4 regions of the Paenibacillus allorhizoplanae genome follow, and region 4 is predicted to be linked to each of the others. Evidence: riboswitches for the same ligand, from Rfam matches in the RefSeq annotation. Region 4 holds a riboswitch; each other region holds the start of a gene.

Region 1 (3,551 bases), on a different contig from region 4:
TTTCGCGAGCGGGGCTATTTTCTCAGGTGGGAAATAGTCCTAGTAGAAAGTAGCAAGAATGATAACCAACAATACATAAAGAACAAGAACTAGCCCTACGGAATTTCCGTATCCTGGCGTTCCACCAACTACAGCTGACATAGTATCCCCTCCGGTTTTGTAATAATGTGGGTTAAACACTATACAGCATATGTAGGTGGGAACCCTGTTGATTGGACATATGCCCTTATTGGGTGGAACATTCACCTACAAAAAAAGCTGCACATGAGTATGTTCTCATGGCAGCTTTCTTCTAATTTAATTAGGTATTTGATACACTTTAATCTTCTGGAAGCCAAAGCTTTGTAATGATTTCCTTGAGCCTGGAATAAAGATGTCCATTCGATTTCCTTTAATGGATCCGCCCGTATCAGTTGCGTAGACGTACATGCCGCCTTTGGGAAGTCCGCTAAACGAATAGCCTTCAATATAAAGCTTCGTACCAAGTGGAATGACGGAAGGATCAACAGCTACTGTGCCGATCGCTAGTGGATTGCCCATGTAATCAATGGCTCCATACCCGCCATTTTCAGAAGGATCTGCCGAATAAGCTGTAGATTCAAATACTTGATAATCAGGTGCATGGTGCGCGCCATCTTTACTTAAGATAGCTAGATTACTGCTTGCATCCCACTGTACAGGTATGCCTGCGGCTGTGGAAAGGAAGCGAAGAGGCACATACACACGTCCATTTTGATACTGAGAAGCTCCGTCTAAGATAACCGTTGCATCATCAACGCTTGCTTCTTTTTGCCCTGAAACCAAGGTAATCGTATGATTGTCGTTATTTAGTGTAACCTTAATCTGATTACCATCTTTCTGCCAGTTTACCGTATATCCGAGCTTCTCCGTTACGAATCGAAGCGGGACTTGGGTCGTGTGGTTGCCATCCAGAAATGGCTGTGCATCAGGAAAATGGATCAGGTCATCATTGACTTGCACTTTCACGGCCATTTCAGCAGCTTGAGCGGGCGCTGTAAATGGGGAAAGAAAGCCTCCTGCCAAAACTGTTAATGAAACAGCAAGGCTAGTTAACCCTTTGGTAAGCTTATTCAATTGGTAATCCTCCTTCTTGAGCCTTCGAGGTTAGTTGACGGGTTCGGGAAGAAGGTTCTCCCTAGTCTGCTCCAAGCTGAAGCAAATATTCACCCCAAGTATTTCGTCCCCCGTACTAGTGCCTAATTTATGCGCTAGACTCGGCTTCAAATATTTTAGCATTACTGGCATGCTTGGACAACGACCAATATATGGGTGTGACCGTTCATACTAGACTTAGGTCTAGGTTCGAAAACAGTCGATAGTCGGTTTTAGAACCTCAGAAATTGAGCTACCATAAGAGTATGATGATGGATGAGGGGCGAGTGAACATGAACAATAATAAGAATCGGGAAATTGATCCTACTAATATATTTGATCGTATTGGCAAAATGGCTGAAACCGTCTGGCAGGAGACCATCGGCAAAACGAATCCAGGCGCTTATGAAGGCAGCCAGATAGCTCAGCTTGAGGAGCGCTACGAGGACGCGTTGCAGGCAACGATTGCCTTACGGAGTAACATCGCGCGAGCGGAAGAGATGGCGAAGCTGCGCGGCGAGCAGGCTGAGCTTGCGATGCGTGCTGGCGAAGAGGATCTCGCGCGGCTTGCCCTGCAAGAGAAGCTGCGCGAGGAAGCCGCGAGCGAGCACTACCGCGCGCAGTACGCGAGCAGCCAGGACTTGTGCCTGGCGCTCGCAGAGGAACTGCGCGGGCTGCGTACGGGGCACGCAGCGGAGGATGTGCAGCCGCGCGGCGGGCTGCACGGTAAAGAGGCTCGCGACACGTGGCGCGAGCTGGAGGTCACCGGCCGCGAACTCGGCCGGGAGGCGTTGCAGGGGCTCCGCGTGGCGGGCCGCCTGTCAAAGGAGACGCTGAAGGAAGCCGGCGGCAACCTTCAGCATGAACTGCGCGCGCTGCGCAGCAAGCTGCAGCACGAGTGGCAGCAGGAGCAGCGTTCTCGCGGTGAGAGAGATCCGCGCGACAGCAAATAGTCCTGGACGGTGACCTCCACGAAAGCAAACCCTTGATCTATAAGGATTTGCATCTTGGAGGTCGTCCATTCTTATGGTATGCTAGGAATCGTATGAACGAAAGAGAAATGGCAGCCAGAGGAGGTGCATCGATGGGAGAGGAAACGAAAAATAACCGCAGCCGGAATACAGCGCTTGTGCTGATTGGAGCCGGTGTTTTTTTGCTTCTGGAACATACCATAGGCTTTTTTCCCGTTATGGCCGTAATCCTTATTTTGCTGGGCATTCATCGTGTTCGTTCACGCAAAGAGCGCAAGGGTTATGTGCTGATGGGGATAGGTGCCGTCATTTTATTCGGTGATCATCTCACCATTGTCATTTCGGTAGTGTTGATTTCATTAGGTTTGTTTTTCATTCGATCCAAGCAGGTTCATAAAGACGATACGTATACCCAAAAGCAAAAGATTGTCGATAGCGTTCGCCTAGGCCGAGAGCCATGGATTCAACGGAATACCTCGACGTGGTACTTGGTGGGGGAAACGTATATGGATCTTTCTATGGCTATTCTAGAACAGAAAGAAACGACAGTTATCCTACAGGGTGTTGTAGGAGATATTGATATAAAGGTGCCAGACGATATCGGCGTTTCCGTTACAGCTTCCGTCATGCTAGGTCAGCTTCAAATCGCGGAAGAAAAAGAGTCAGGTGTGATGAACAAGGTTGTTTGGCAATCGCAGAATTATGGGCATTGCGACCATCGGGTGAAACTCATTCTTTCTTTCATCGTAGGAGATATCAAGGTCAAAGTATTGTAACTTTCTTTAGGGGGTTCTTCACCAAGTGGACGGCTACAAACGACGATTAACGAACATGATCTGGCGCAGCATGGGGGAAGCCATCCTTTTTAGCTTCGCCGTTTTCGGAGCTATGCTGTATTTTCTGAATTCAAGACATTTGATCGAGCCATTTACCAGCTGGCAGCAGGGTGTCAAGTTCTCGTTCTTGGCCTTATTGATTCTGGCTGTCATTGGTGCGGTTTTCGGTTACTGGAACAGTTCTAAGGTGACACGCAGGCTGGAGCCGATGATGGAGACGATGATTCTATTAGAAAAAGGGACATTTGCCCGAGAAGGCTTTCAAAACGGGGATGATGATGAGATTGGCCGTTTAGGCGAACAACTCAGCCGTATTATGAAGCGATGGGAAGAGCAAGTGACCTCCCTTCAACGACTGTCGAATAGTAATGCTGAGCTTACCGAGAAAGCCAAGCTTTCGGCGGTTATTGAAGAGCGTCAGCGCTTGGCGCGCGAGCTGCATGATGCGGTAAGTCAGCAATTGTTTGCTATATCTATGACAGCTACGGCTGTTGGACGTACACTGGATAAAGATTTTGAGAAAGCGAAGCGACAGATTCATCTGATTGAAGAGATGGCTTCCGTCGCTCAATCCGAAATGAGAGCCTTGTTGCTGCATCTGAGGCCGATCCATCTCGAAGGAAAACGACTG
Region 2 (3,551 bases), on a different contig from region 4:
GATGATATATAAAGAGGGTTCGATTAGGAAGGCATTCATGATCATGACCTTCTGCTTCATCCCTTTAGATAAATGACTTGCGAAGCTATTGAGCTTGTCTTTCATTTGAAACTGCTCTAATAAAGATCGAGAACGGGTTTCATAATCCGCTTTAGAAATACCGTAAGCCATCGCTGTTAGCTCGAGGTGTTCACGAATCGTAAGCTCTTCGTATAACTCCGGACTTTCAGGTACATATGCGTATGTCGTTCGGTAAGGCAATGGATTTTCGGCTAATGTTAAATCGTTAATGCGAATGGACCCTTTTTGCGGTTGAAGCAGCCCGAGAATATTTTTGATGGTGGTACTTTTCCCTGCACCATTGAGTCCGATTAGCCCCATCATTTCACCTTGACGGATCGAGAAGGTAAGGTCATGAAGAACAGGTTTGTTGGGTAAATAACCACCGAATAAAGCGTTTACTTGCAAGATGGGACCCATCTCAATTGCCTCCCTAAATAGCAAATTTTTGGTATTTTTCAATCAAATACTTCCAGAATCATTATAAACAAATTTGCATTTATAGCCTAGTTTTGACCATTATACACTAAAAAATCGCGTATACGTACGTTAAAGTTAGATACGTGTAGATATAAGTGGGTTATATATGAAAAATAAACGAAATTTAAGCGATTTAGCCCTTTTTAACGGGTGTTAATCCCTTTACAGGTTGAGATTAACAGCGTAATATACTTTTCATAATAACTTAATATCCAATTTGCCAATTTTCCATTCGCTGAGTTCCAAATGTGGGAACGGGGGAACCACTGCAAGCTTAATGAGCATTCCAATGCGGTTAAGTAAGCAGACAGTAATAGGGGTGAATCATAGACGTCAAACAAGCAGTTTGCGTCTACGTAGGGCGACTCTCACGTCCGAATCCGTCAGCTAACCTCGTAAGCGTAAGAGAGGTAACGATTGTCGTGCGTGCTATTTGTATTTCATTATGCAAACTAAGCCAGCGAGAAGAGTCCTCTTCTTGCTGGCTTTTTGTCCTCATTTAGGGTTATACACAGATCATAAGACATAAAACAACCCGGAATTCATAGGATGATGAATAGGTAAAAGGGGGGGACGACCAGATTCAGCGGAATAACTTGCTGATGATGGCGAGCGTTAAGTTAAACTAAAAACCTTAGTCGCGTCAAATTAATCATGCTGTAACCTGGCGGCGAGGCTTTGAAGGAGGACCGAAGAAGTGGGCAGTATCTCAATTAGCGAGACCCATGTAAAACGATCATCCAGCATGTCCTTCGCATTGCGATGGAAGCATGAAAACTTGCGTTTGATTTTAAGCCTAGCTATAATCTCAATCGCAATGACTTTCATGTTTTTGGTGTTGTTGTACGGAACGGCTACCAAGAGCGTATCCGTGGTTGTTAATGGACAAGAAACTATTGTGCACACGAAGCAATGGGTCCTGCAACGCCTACTGGATGAACAAGCCATAACGATTGGTGAGCACGATGAAATTTCAGCTTCACTCACGACCAAGCTCAAGGGTGGAGACAAAATTGTTATCGAGCATGCCTCACCGATTCAATTGACTGCTGATGGAAAGACCACCACTGTTTACACAACTGCAAGAACGGTAGAAAGTGCATTGCAACGTTTACATATTGCACTTGGGGAGAACGATCGTATTTCTCCCGAACCGACGTCCGCTCTTACCACTGGCGATGAAATCAAGATCGTCCGTGTGAAAAAAGAGACGGAGGAAGTCTCTGAACCGATCGCATTCGAGACAGAGAAAAAGAATGACGCATCTTTACTCAAAGGGAAAGAGCAAGTGGTCCAAGAAGGTAAAGAAGGCGTATTGGTCAAGAAGAAAGAAAAGACTTTCGAAGACGGTGTTTTAGTCGCGGAAGCAGTTGTGGGTGAAGAAGTACAAACAGAAAGTGTTAAGAAAGTAGTGTCCGTAGGCACGAAAAATCCTGTGGTTGTTCTCTCCGCCTCTTCACCGAGTGTGGATGAGGTTTCCAAGAATGGTGTGACCTTCGGTTACAAGCAAATTCTCAAAAACGTGAAGCTTACTGCTTATTCAGCGGACGCTGCGTCGACAGGCAAAACCGAGGGCTCGTCTGGGTATGGTAAAACCTACACAGGTACTACCGTGACTGAAGGGCGTACAATTGCCGTCGATCCGAAAGTTATTCCGCTTGGTTGGTGGGTGTACATTGAAGGGATTGGTTTCCGTCGTGCTGAGGATATTGGCAGCGGCGTGAAAGGCCAAATGATCGATGTATATTATGAAGATCACGGATATGCAAATAAATTCGGCACGAAGCAAGGGTACACTGTGTATGTGGTTGGCCCTACAAAACCGTCCCAAAACTAACGTGTAAACGGTAGTTTCGACGGGAACACTACAATATACACGTAGCTTGGCATCTGCCTGCGCGAAAGAAGAGGAGACCCCTCTTCTTTTTCTGCGTACTGGGGAAGGAAAACGGTGATGATAAAAGAAATGATCGTTGTGGAAGGTAAGGACGATACAGCTGCGATCAAGCGGGCTGTGCAGGCGGATACAATTGAAACAGGCGGCTCCGCCATCGGACAAGCCGTACTCAAGCGAATTGCACTGGCTCAGCAGCGCAGAGGCGTCATTATATTCACGGATCCGGATCACGCAGGGGAACGGATTCGCAAAATTGTAGCAGCCAAAGTTCCTGGCTGCAAGCATGCTTTCATTACGCAGGAGCAAGCGGCGTATAAAGGTGACATCGGTGTCGAGAACGCGACGCCGGAGACGATCCGTCAGGCGCTTCAGAGCCTGCGGACAGAGTATAATGCAGCGGTCTCGCAGCTGACGATGGAGGATCTGATCGCGGCCGGTCTCATCGTGCATCCGGATGCCGCAGCTCGCCGTTTGGCCGTGGGCAATGCGCTGGGCATTGGTTATTGCAATGGCAAGCAATTTTATAAGCGCTGCGCAATGTTTCAGATTTCACGAGAGGAATTTGAGGCTGCGCTTGAATATTTGAATCAGTAGAATCCCTAGAGTCACTAGAACCCTATAGATACGAGGTCTATACTATGAATATAACCGGACAAGAGGTTGTTGTAACAGCAGAAGATGTAGCAACACCAAGTAAAACAAAACAAATTATTAAGAAGAATGGTCTCGTGCTGAAAAAAAGCTTGGGCCAGAACTTCTTGATTGATCAAAATATATTGAGCAAAATCGTTATGGCTGCTGAGCTTGGGCCTACAAAGGCTGCACTCGAGATCGGCCCCGGCATCGGCGCGCTCACACAGCAGCTAGCCAAGCTGGCTGGCCGCGTGCTGGCCGTCGAGATCGATCAGCGTCTGCTGCCCATCCTGGACGAGACGCTGGCTCCTTACCCCCATGCCACTGTCGTTCATGGGGATATCTTGAAGACCAACCTGCCGGAGTTGTTCCGGCAGCATTTCGAAGGCATGGAAGGCGTCAGCGTTGTCGCCAACCTGCCTTACTACATTACGACGCCGATCATCATGAAGCTTCTTGAAGAGAAGCTTCCCCTGGAGAA
Region 3 (3,551 bases), on a different contig from region 4:
GTAAAAATTAAACTGTATCTGGATCCTAACCATCAAGATTTAAAAGATCGTTACATGTATGCAGCCAAAAAAGCACTATCCCGTTACAGTCAGTGGTACGGAACGTATCCGTACTCTACCCTCTCCATCGTCGTCCCCCCTCCTGGCGGGAATGGCGCCGGCGGCATGGAATATCCAACCTTAGTCACCGCATGGGGAGCTAGCGACAAAGATCCAGACTTAGAGCTGGAACGCGTCGTCGTCCATGAGATCGGTCACCAATTTTTCTATGGTCTCGTTGCCAGCAATGAATTCGAGGAAGCATGGCTCGACGAAGGCTTCACCTCTTATGCAGAGGATAAAGTGATGGAAGCCGAATACGGTGATGCACCTAATTTGCCTGTCGAATCTAGTTATATCACCTCACCAAATGGACTTCAGAAAGATGCATGGGCTTACACAGGACATGATCAATATGCTGAAAATGTGTACACGCGTGGCAAGCTCGTACTCAAAGCAATTGAGCAGCAAGTCGGCACTAAGACGATGGATCGTATCATGAAATCCTATTTCCAAAAGTGGCAGTTTAAACATCCGTCTACGAATGATTTCCAACAGGTCGTAGAGGAGATTAGTAAAACAGATTGGGATGACTTCTTTAATCAGTATGTCTATGGCAATCTGATGATGGATTACTCGGTCGAAAGTGTTCATGTAAAACCTCAGGGTACCAAGGGATCCGAGACTTATGAGAGCACGGTCCGCATCATTAAGCTTGGTGGCAACTCACCTGAAGTGCCGATTCAGTTCCACTTCGCAGATGGTACGACGCTAGATAAAACATGGGATGGCAAGGAAGGAAGCATTGACTTCAAATTAACACATGCCTCCCCTGTCGACTGGGTACGAGTCGATCCTAAGTACACACTTATCCTCGAAAATAAGCACATCAACAACTTCTATCAAACGCAATTAAATACGAAGTGGCAAATTCGGTGGAATCTAGGTATTATTCAATTCCTGCAAGCCATATTTGGCTCAGTCGCCTGGTAAGGACTTGGCTTACGTCTCATGACAAACTCTGAGCGTATCCTTACGATGCTAGTTTTCTAAAGAAAACTTTAAGGAGGAACCCTCGTTGGCCACCTATATCAAAGCAGGCTTCCGGGCAGCCATGGCGCAGCCCTTTGCCACGATCATTTTATTCCTATATCAGATGGGCTGGGGTATTCTCCTGTATAAGCTCGTACAAGGTATTCTAGTCCCCCTCATGCATCGGTTCCCTGGCGCTGAGCAACCCAAGCAGGCATTGCAGATTTTCCTAGCTGAGGGCCAGTTTCAGTTAATTAAAACAGATCTCAGTTATTCTTATCTATGGTGGCTTGCTATCCTACTATGTGCTCGCATGCTGCTGACGCCTCTCTTAAATGGCGGCGTCTACTATTCACTCACTCACGCTCACCAGAATGCGGGATATCGTTTCTTTCGCGGGATGAAGCAGCTCATGCTCCCCTTCCTGCTCGTGTATCTGATTCGCATCGCACTTACGCTTTTCCCACTTATCTGGCTTATTCCCAAAGCCACTTATATTCTAGGGCATAGCAGCTCCTACGAGCAGATCATTATCAAGCTTCTTCCTTGGATACTCAGTTTAATGCTCTACGGTTTTCTCCTACAACTTCTGTTTATGCATGTGCAATTCGCCATCGCGGCCAAGCTGGGTATCCTATCTACCATTTTCTCCTTCTTTCGACACTCGCTCCCGATTATCGGACTTGCCATTATCCTATTACTGTTCACAGGACTTTTGGCAGGGATCACAGTCACGGCCACTTACCTATGGGCAGGACTGGTAGCCCTAATCATTTACCAACTGTATCCTCTCTTCCACATTTTCATCCAAATTTGGGGCATTTCTTCCCAATATCAGCTTCTTTCTGCCAAAATATCCAACTAATATCCAGCAAAACAGCGAATAGTTTAAGCGTCCTCCCCTTCTCTTTGAGAAAGGGGCTTTTTTTTGTCTATTTTCCGAACTATTTGCCTAATTCCCCGCCTTTTTTTAAACAAAAAAAGAGGAATTTCATTGTTTATGACGAATTAAAAGGACTAGCATCAGAAAACTAAATATTTCATGCCGAATTCCTCAGTTTATGGGGAAACGGGGGAACCACTCCGGGTGAATTGATCTTGCAAGACAGGGATCATAGGGAACCTTCAACCGAACCCTCCAGCTAACCTCGTAGGCACCGGAAGGAGACAAGCAGTTGAAGAAAGTTGTTGGTCTTATTTTTAGTCTTGTTTTGTTTTTGAGCGTAAGTGTAGGAAGCGTTTTCGCAGCATCCAATATGGATAAAGCAGTGGACGAGCTTGTTGGAACTCCTTACAGATGGGCAGGAACGACAACCAAAGGATTCGATTGCTCTGGTTTCACATCCTACTTGTTTGACGAGTTCGGCATCGACCTCCCACACAGCTCTAAATCACAAAACAGTGAAGGCTACTGGGTTGACAAAAGTGATCTTCGTAAGGGCGATCTTGTATTTTTCAACACAGATGGCAGCGGTATCTCTCACGTAGGGATGTACCTCGGTAATGGTGAATTCGTTCACTCCGCTACTAATCAAGGTGTTGTTAAGAATAAGTTGAGCGAATCCTATTATGCGAAGCGGTATGTATCAGCCAGACGTGTTCTATGGGATGATATCTACAATCAACTAACTGCTGAATCCAAGTAATGTTCTCGGCACAGAATGAAGCCCTGCAAGCTTTGCTCGTAAGAGCGGTTTGTAGGGCTTCATTCATTTGAACGAGGCTACCGGCGTATACTACAATATACAAAACCGGCTACGCCGTCCTTCGAGGACTTCTCACAGTGTTTATGGAAATACAGCCGAAATTATTATGTTCCTTATATATATTCTGGTATTTTGAATAATGGCCACTTGGCCTCGAGGAAGGAAAAGAACGCATGGACAACATACAAGATCGTACTTTACCCCCATTTCCCGGCATCGTTCGATCCATTGATGAAATTAGAGCTATGATTGGTGAGCCTCATCCTGCGGTACAAAATAAAGTAATCAATCAAATTGACGAACACGCCCAAGCATTCATAGCCAAATCATCTTTATTCTTCTTATCTACATCGGGTGCGAATGGATTGTCTGATGTTTCCCCCCGCGGCGATAGCCCAGGCTTCGTTCGCGTTCTCGATAATCACCGCTTGATTTATCCGGAAAGACTCGGAAATCGTCGTATAGATTCTATGTATAATTTACTGGCCAACCCGCAGGTGGGACTTATCTTCATCATCCCTGGGGTCGAGACGGTGCTCCGCGTCAACGGACGCGCTTGGCTGACGAATGATGAAGAGCTCCTTGCGACTATGCAGCTTAACGGGAAATCACCGATTGCCGCTGTTGGCGTCGAGGTGCAGGAATGCTTCGTGCACTGCAGTCGCGCCCTGAAACTATCCAAAATATGGGATACCGCTACGTGGGTGCCCGAACAGGAACAGCCGGATACTATGGTTATGTTCCGTGCACATCTGGCATTGAACAACATTACGC
Region 4 (3,551 bases):
ACGCGGGCGCTACCCGAAATAAAGCCATTTCGACTAGGTAATTTAGCAGAAGCAATCCACACAGTACCGTCGGGGTTCGGGATGACGCGGTCTAGCTTTTGATTGAAGTCTTCGAGTCGTGTCACGTTCCCATTTTGAATAAGAAATGTATACGTCGTGCCATAATTTGGACCAATCGCGGCAATCGGTAAGGTCAAATTAATGGATAAGATAACCTGTTGATCGCCAGCAGGAAAAGCCGTGTACGTATGTTCAGGTGCTCCCCAGGCTGCCGATTCCCAAACATCGGAGTCTGTTAGTGTGTGTACCTTTACATTACCGTAGTACAAATCGCGATCTTTACGCACTAACTCTACCGGTTTACCAGCAAATGGATGTGGAGATGTAGAAAGGCTTTTGATGAATTGATCTTGTTCTTCATTGTTTTTCCATTCGATTTGATAGTTGCTTTTATCCATCTTCAGCATGGACTTTGTACGGTCCGCTGAAAGCAGGGAGTAGAAATATAGTGAACGATGATCGTCACCTATAATGGAATAGATGGCATTTTGCCCGCCAACTAGCGATAGCCCTTCATCATCACTCCATTGGATGTCAATCTGAAGAAGATCATGGACAAATCGCCAAGTTAAAGGCATATAAGTCACATCCTGATACGTTAGAAAGGGGTAAGGCTCTGTTTTATTATTGATTTCTATTTGATTCATCGTGATGGGTACATCGGAAACTTGGACAAAGTAACTGTTTGCATGACTTTTGGTTGTTAGATCCTGTTCAAGTGGGGTTTGATGAATTGGCGGCGGAGTGTTCCGATTTGACCAAATCTGCAATCCATCGGATTCACTCCAGTTGTATTCAATGCCGAGTGTTTGGAAATTGTTCCACGTCATGGGTAGGTAAGTGATGTCTTTATACACCAGAAACGGGTATTGGCTATGGGTAATATCCATGTCTTGACCATTGATTTGAATTGGAAAATAGGGCAGAGATGCCTTCACAGATACGCTTGCTGAAGCTTGCATTGGAAGTATTGGTAACAACCCACACATCAATCCGAGTATGACAAACGAGCATTTTATGGCAAATTTCTTCAAAACATCACCCTTTTCTAAGTTAGTATTGCTACTGATTAGACGCAGAATGATGGGAAAAGTTGTATGAATGGAGGAGGTATTATCCAGATCGTGTTGTTGATGGAAAATTTTGAGTCATGATCTCATTGATTTCCCATGTTACAATCGTTGAGATCCAAGCTGGATCCAAAACTTAGAAGGCCGAAGCTTTTTTGAAGCACGGGGGAACCAATCTTTGGGGTGAAGTCGCGTTATGCGCGGCCGGGTGATTACTCTTTGATCCGAATCCGACAGCTAACCTCGCAGGCCGCAAAAAGGAGAGGTTTATAGTGATACGTTACAAGAAGCTTATTGTTACAGGTGCATTAGGTTTGACTGTCCTGATGGGGGCGAACGCAGCATTTGCTGCTACGGGAACGCACACGGTAGCAGGCAACGATACCATGTGGCTAATCTCTAAGAAATATGGCGTCAGCCTTACTTCGCTGATTAAAGCGAATCCACAGGTAGCCAATCCGAACGTGATTTGGTCGGGGATGAAACTCAACATTCCTGGAAGCACGGGTACAACTGTTGTGACGAAACCACAGGTTACGCCAGCACCTACAGTTACACCGACACCAACGCAATCCACTTTTGCTAGTCAAGTGGTTACCTTAGTAAACCAGGAGAGAACGAAGGCTGGATTGAAGCCTTTGACCAGCAATAGCGCCCTTACCGCGATGGCGCTGGATAAAGCGAAAGACATGTACAGTAACGGATATTTCGATCATACATCGCCAACTTACGGATCACCTTTTGATATGATGAGCTCCTACGGCATTCATTATTCCTACGCGGGTGAAAATATTGCTAAGGGTCAGCAATCCCCTGCAGCCGTCATGACAGCATGGATGAACAGTATCGGTCACCGTCAAAACATTCTAAGTCCGAACTTCACACAAATAGGTGTTGCTTATTATAACGGTGAGTGGGTTCAGGAATTTATAAGTAATTAAAAGGTAAATGTGAATCGTGGCAGTCTCCCTTGGGAGGCTGTTTTTTTGCATGATGTCGAAGGAGATAGGTCGTGTGTGTCGAATTGGAACTCAATTAAAAGATTGGAGTGTTAAAGAAAATTCAGAACACGGTAAATTTGCAATTAAGTTCCCAAGAGGTGCTCATCATGATTAAAATACTAACAGAAATTGAAATTGAAGCATCCATTGATGTTTGCTTTGACATGGCAACGAATATTGATATCCATACGCAGACTGTGTGGCCACATACCAAGGAACGAGCGATAGCTGGAACAACAACTGGCATGGTTCGTGGAGGGGATACGGTTACGTTTGAGGCGAGACATTTCTTAATTAGGCAAAAACACACGTCACTCATTTCGAATTATGTTCGACCTTACCATTTTGTTGATGAAATGTTACAGGGTACTTTCAAAAGTATGAGGCATGAACATGAGTTTATTGATTTAGGGGACAGAACGTTGATGAAAGATACGTTAAGTTTTGAGGCTCCACTGGGTTGGATCGGCAGGTTGGTCGAGAGAGTTGTGTTGAAGAGATATATGACACGATTTTTGAACTATCGGAATGCGCAGTTGAAGATTTTAGCTGAGCGAAAGTAAAGAAAGGAGAAAAGAAGAGAGGGGATACAAATGAGATTCTATATTGCATCCAGTTTCAAAAACATCGACAATGTTCGAAATGTCGCGCAGCAATTGAAGTCGAGGGGATTTATTCAAACTTACGATTGGACGACACACACAGGTATTAATGCACTGCAAGAGCTCGCGGCGATCGGTGCGAAAGAGAAAAAAGCTGTGTTGAGTGCAGACCTCTTCATCATCATGTTACCAGCCGGGAAGGGAAGCCATGTCGAGTTGGGCCTTGCTCTCGGAGCGGGGAAGACTATTTTCATGTATTCTGCAACCAATGAGATATATGATATGGAAAAAACGTGTACGTTTTATCAACTGCCAGAGGTACATAAAATCATTGGAACGATAGATGATTTGGTTTCAACAATCAAGCAAAATAGCCGGTTAACTAATACGGGGGAGCCATATTGAAATAGTAAGGGAACCTAGGTATACATAATTTCGAAGTAATAGGCTCATATTGGCAGCCAACGGAACGTGACAAATAAACCGAAAACGGAAGCCAATGATGTATATCTACATCATTGGCTTCCGTTTTTTTAATCAAATATCGCCTCAAACCGCTTCTTAAACGTTTGAAACATCCACAAATTCACTGCCCACAAGTCTGAAACAGGTTGCTGTGTAAAAGGCAACACTGGCATATACGGCGGCGGCCCGAATTTCGGCGTGAAGGTCATCGTAACCGCTCCAGCATCGAATCGGTGCTGACAGATCGTCAGCCACAAGCTGATGAAGGTTTCCACATGCGCGGCAAATTCTGGTACCCGCGGGTCCGATACCTGCGGTCCTTCCGGATAGCCGACGCGCCCGTGAATGTGGAT

What was found. Region 4 has a riboswitch for cyclic di-AMP ahead of L6I86_RS03595 (CAP domain-containing protein). Riboswitches for the same ligand answer to the same signal wherever they lie in the genome.
Region 1: linked by a shared signal. The riboswitch ahead of L6I86_RS35680 (stalk domain-containing protein) and the one ahead of L6I86_RS03595 (CAP domain-containing protein) in region 4 are both predicted to bind cyclic di-AMP.
Region 2: linked by a shared signal. The riboswitch ahead of L6I86_RS31810 (3D domain-containing protein) and the one ahead of L6I86_RS03595 (CAP domain-containing protein) in region 4 are both predicted to bind cyclic di-AMP.
Region 3: linked by a shared signal. The riboswitch ahead of L6I86_RS23645 (C40 family peptidase) and the one ahead of L6I86_RS03595 (CAP domain-containing protein) in region 4 are both predicted to bind cyclic di-AMP.

What each region holds. Positions count from the first base shown of each region.
Region 1 covers NZ_CAKMMW010000009.1:226,084-229,634, reverse strand. Annotated here, with positions in the region: gene L6I86_RS17210 (sporulation protein YjcZ) at 40-141, opposite strand; gene L6I86_RS35680 (stalk domain-containing protein) at 298-1,095, opposite strand; cyclic di-AMP (ydaO/yuaA leader) riboswitch at 1,100-1,251, opposite strand; gene L6I86_RS17195 (PspA/IM30 family protein) at 1,407-2,066, shown strand; gene liaF (cell wall-active antibiotics response protein LiaF) at 2,198-2,860, shown strand; gene L6I86_RS17185 (sensor histidine kinase) at 2,886-3,551, shown strand, end outside.
Region 2 covers NZ_CAKMMW010000032.1:12,729-16,279, forward strand. Annotated here, with positions in the region: gene L6I86_RS31805 (ABC transporter ATP-binding protein) at 1-480, opposite strand, end outside; cyclic di-AMP (ydaO/yuaA leader) riboswitch at 764-957, shown strand; gene L6I86_RS31810 (3D domain-containing protein) at 1,238-2,377, shown strand; gene rnmV (ribonuclease M5) at 2,495-3,031, shown strand; gene rsmA (16S rRNA (adenine(1518)-N(6)/adenine(1519)-N(6))-dimethyltransferase RsmA) at 3,076-3,551, shown strand, end outside.
Region 3 covers NZ_CAKMMW010000017.1:25,467-29,017, forward strand. Annotated here, with positions in the region: gene L6I86_RS23635 (M1 family metallopeptidase) at 1-1,032, shown strand, start outside; gene L6I86_RS23640 (hypothetical protein) at 1,118-1,936, shown strand; cyclic di-AMP (ydaO/yuaA leader) riboswitch at 2,105-2,243, shown strand; gene L6I86_RS23645 (C40 family peptidase) at 2,247-2,717, shown strand; gene L6I86_RS23650 (MSMEG_1061 family FMN-dependent PPOX-type flavoprotein) at 2,951-3,551, shown strand, end outside.
Region 4 covers NZ_CAKMMW010000002.1:228,515-232,065, reverse strand. Annotated here, with positions in the region: gene L6I86_RS03600 (hypothetical protein) at 1-1,022, opposite strand, end outside; cyclic di-AMP (ydaO/yuaA leader) riboswitch at 1,263-1,397, shown strand; gene L6I86_RS03595 (CAP domain-containing protein) at 1,403-2,071, shown strand; gene L6I86_RS03590 (SRPBCC family protein) at 2,239-2,694, shown strand; gene L6I86_RS03585 (group-specific protein) at 2,725-3,138, shown strand; gene L6I86_RS03580 (sugar phosphate isomerase/epimerase family protein) at 3,267-3,551, opposite strand, start outside.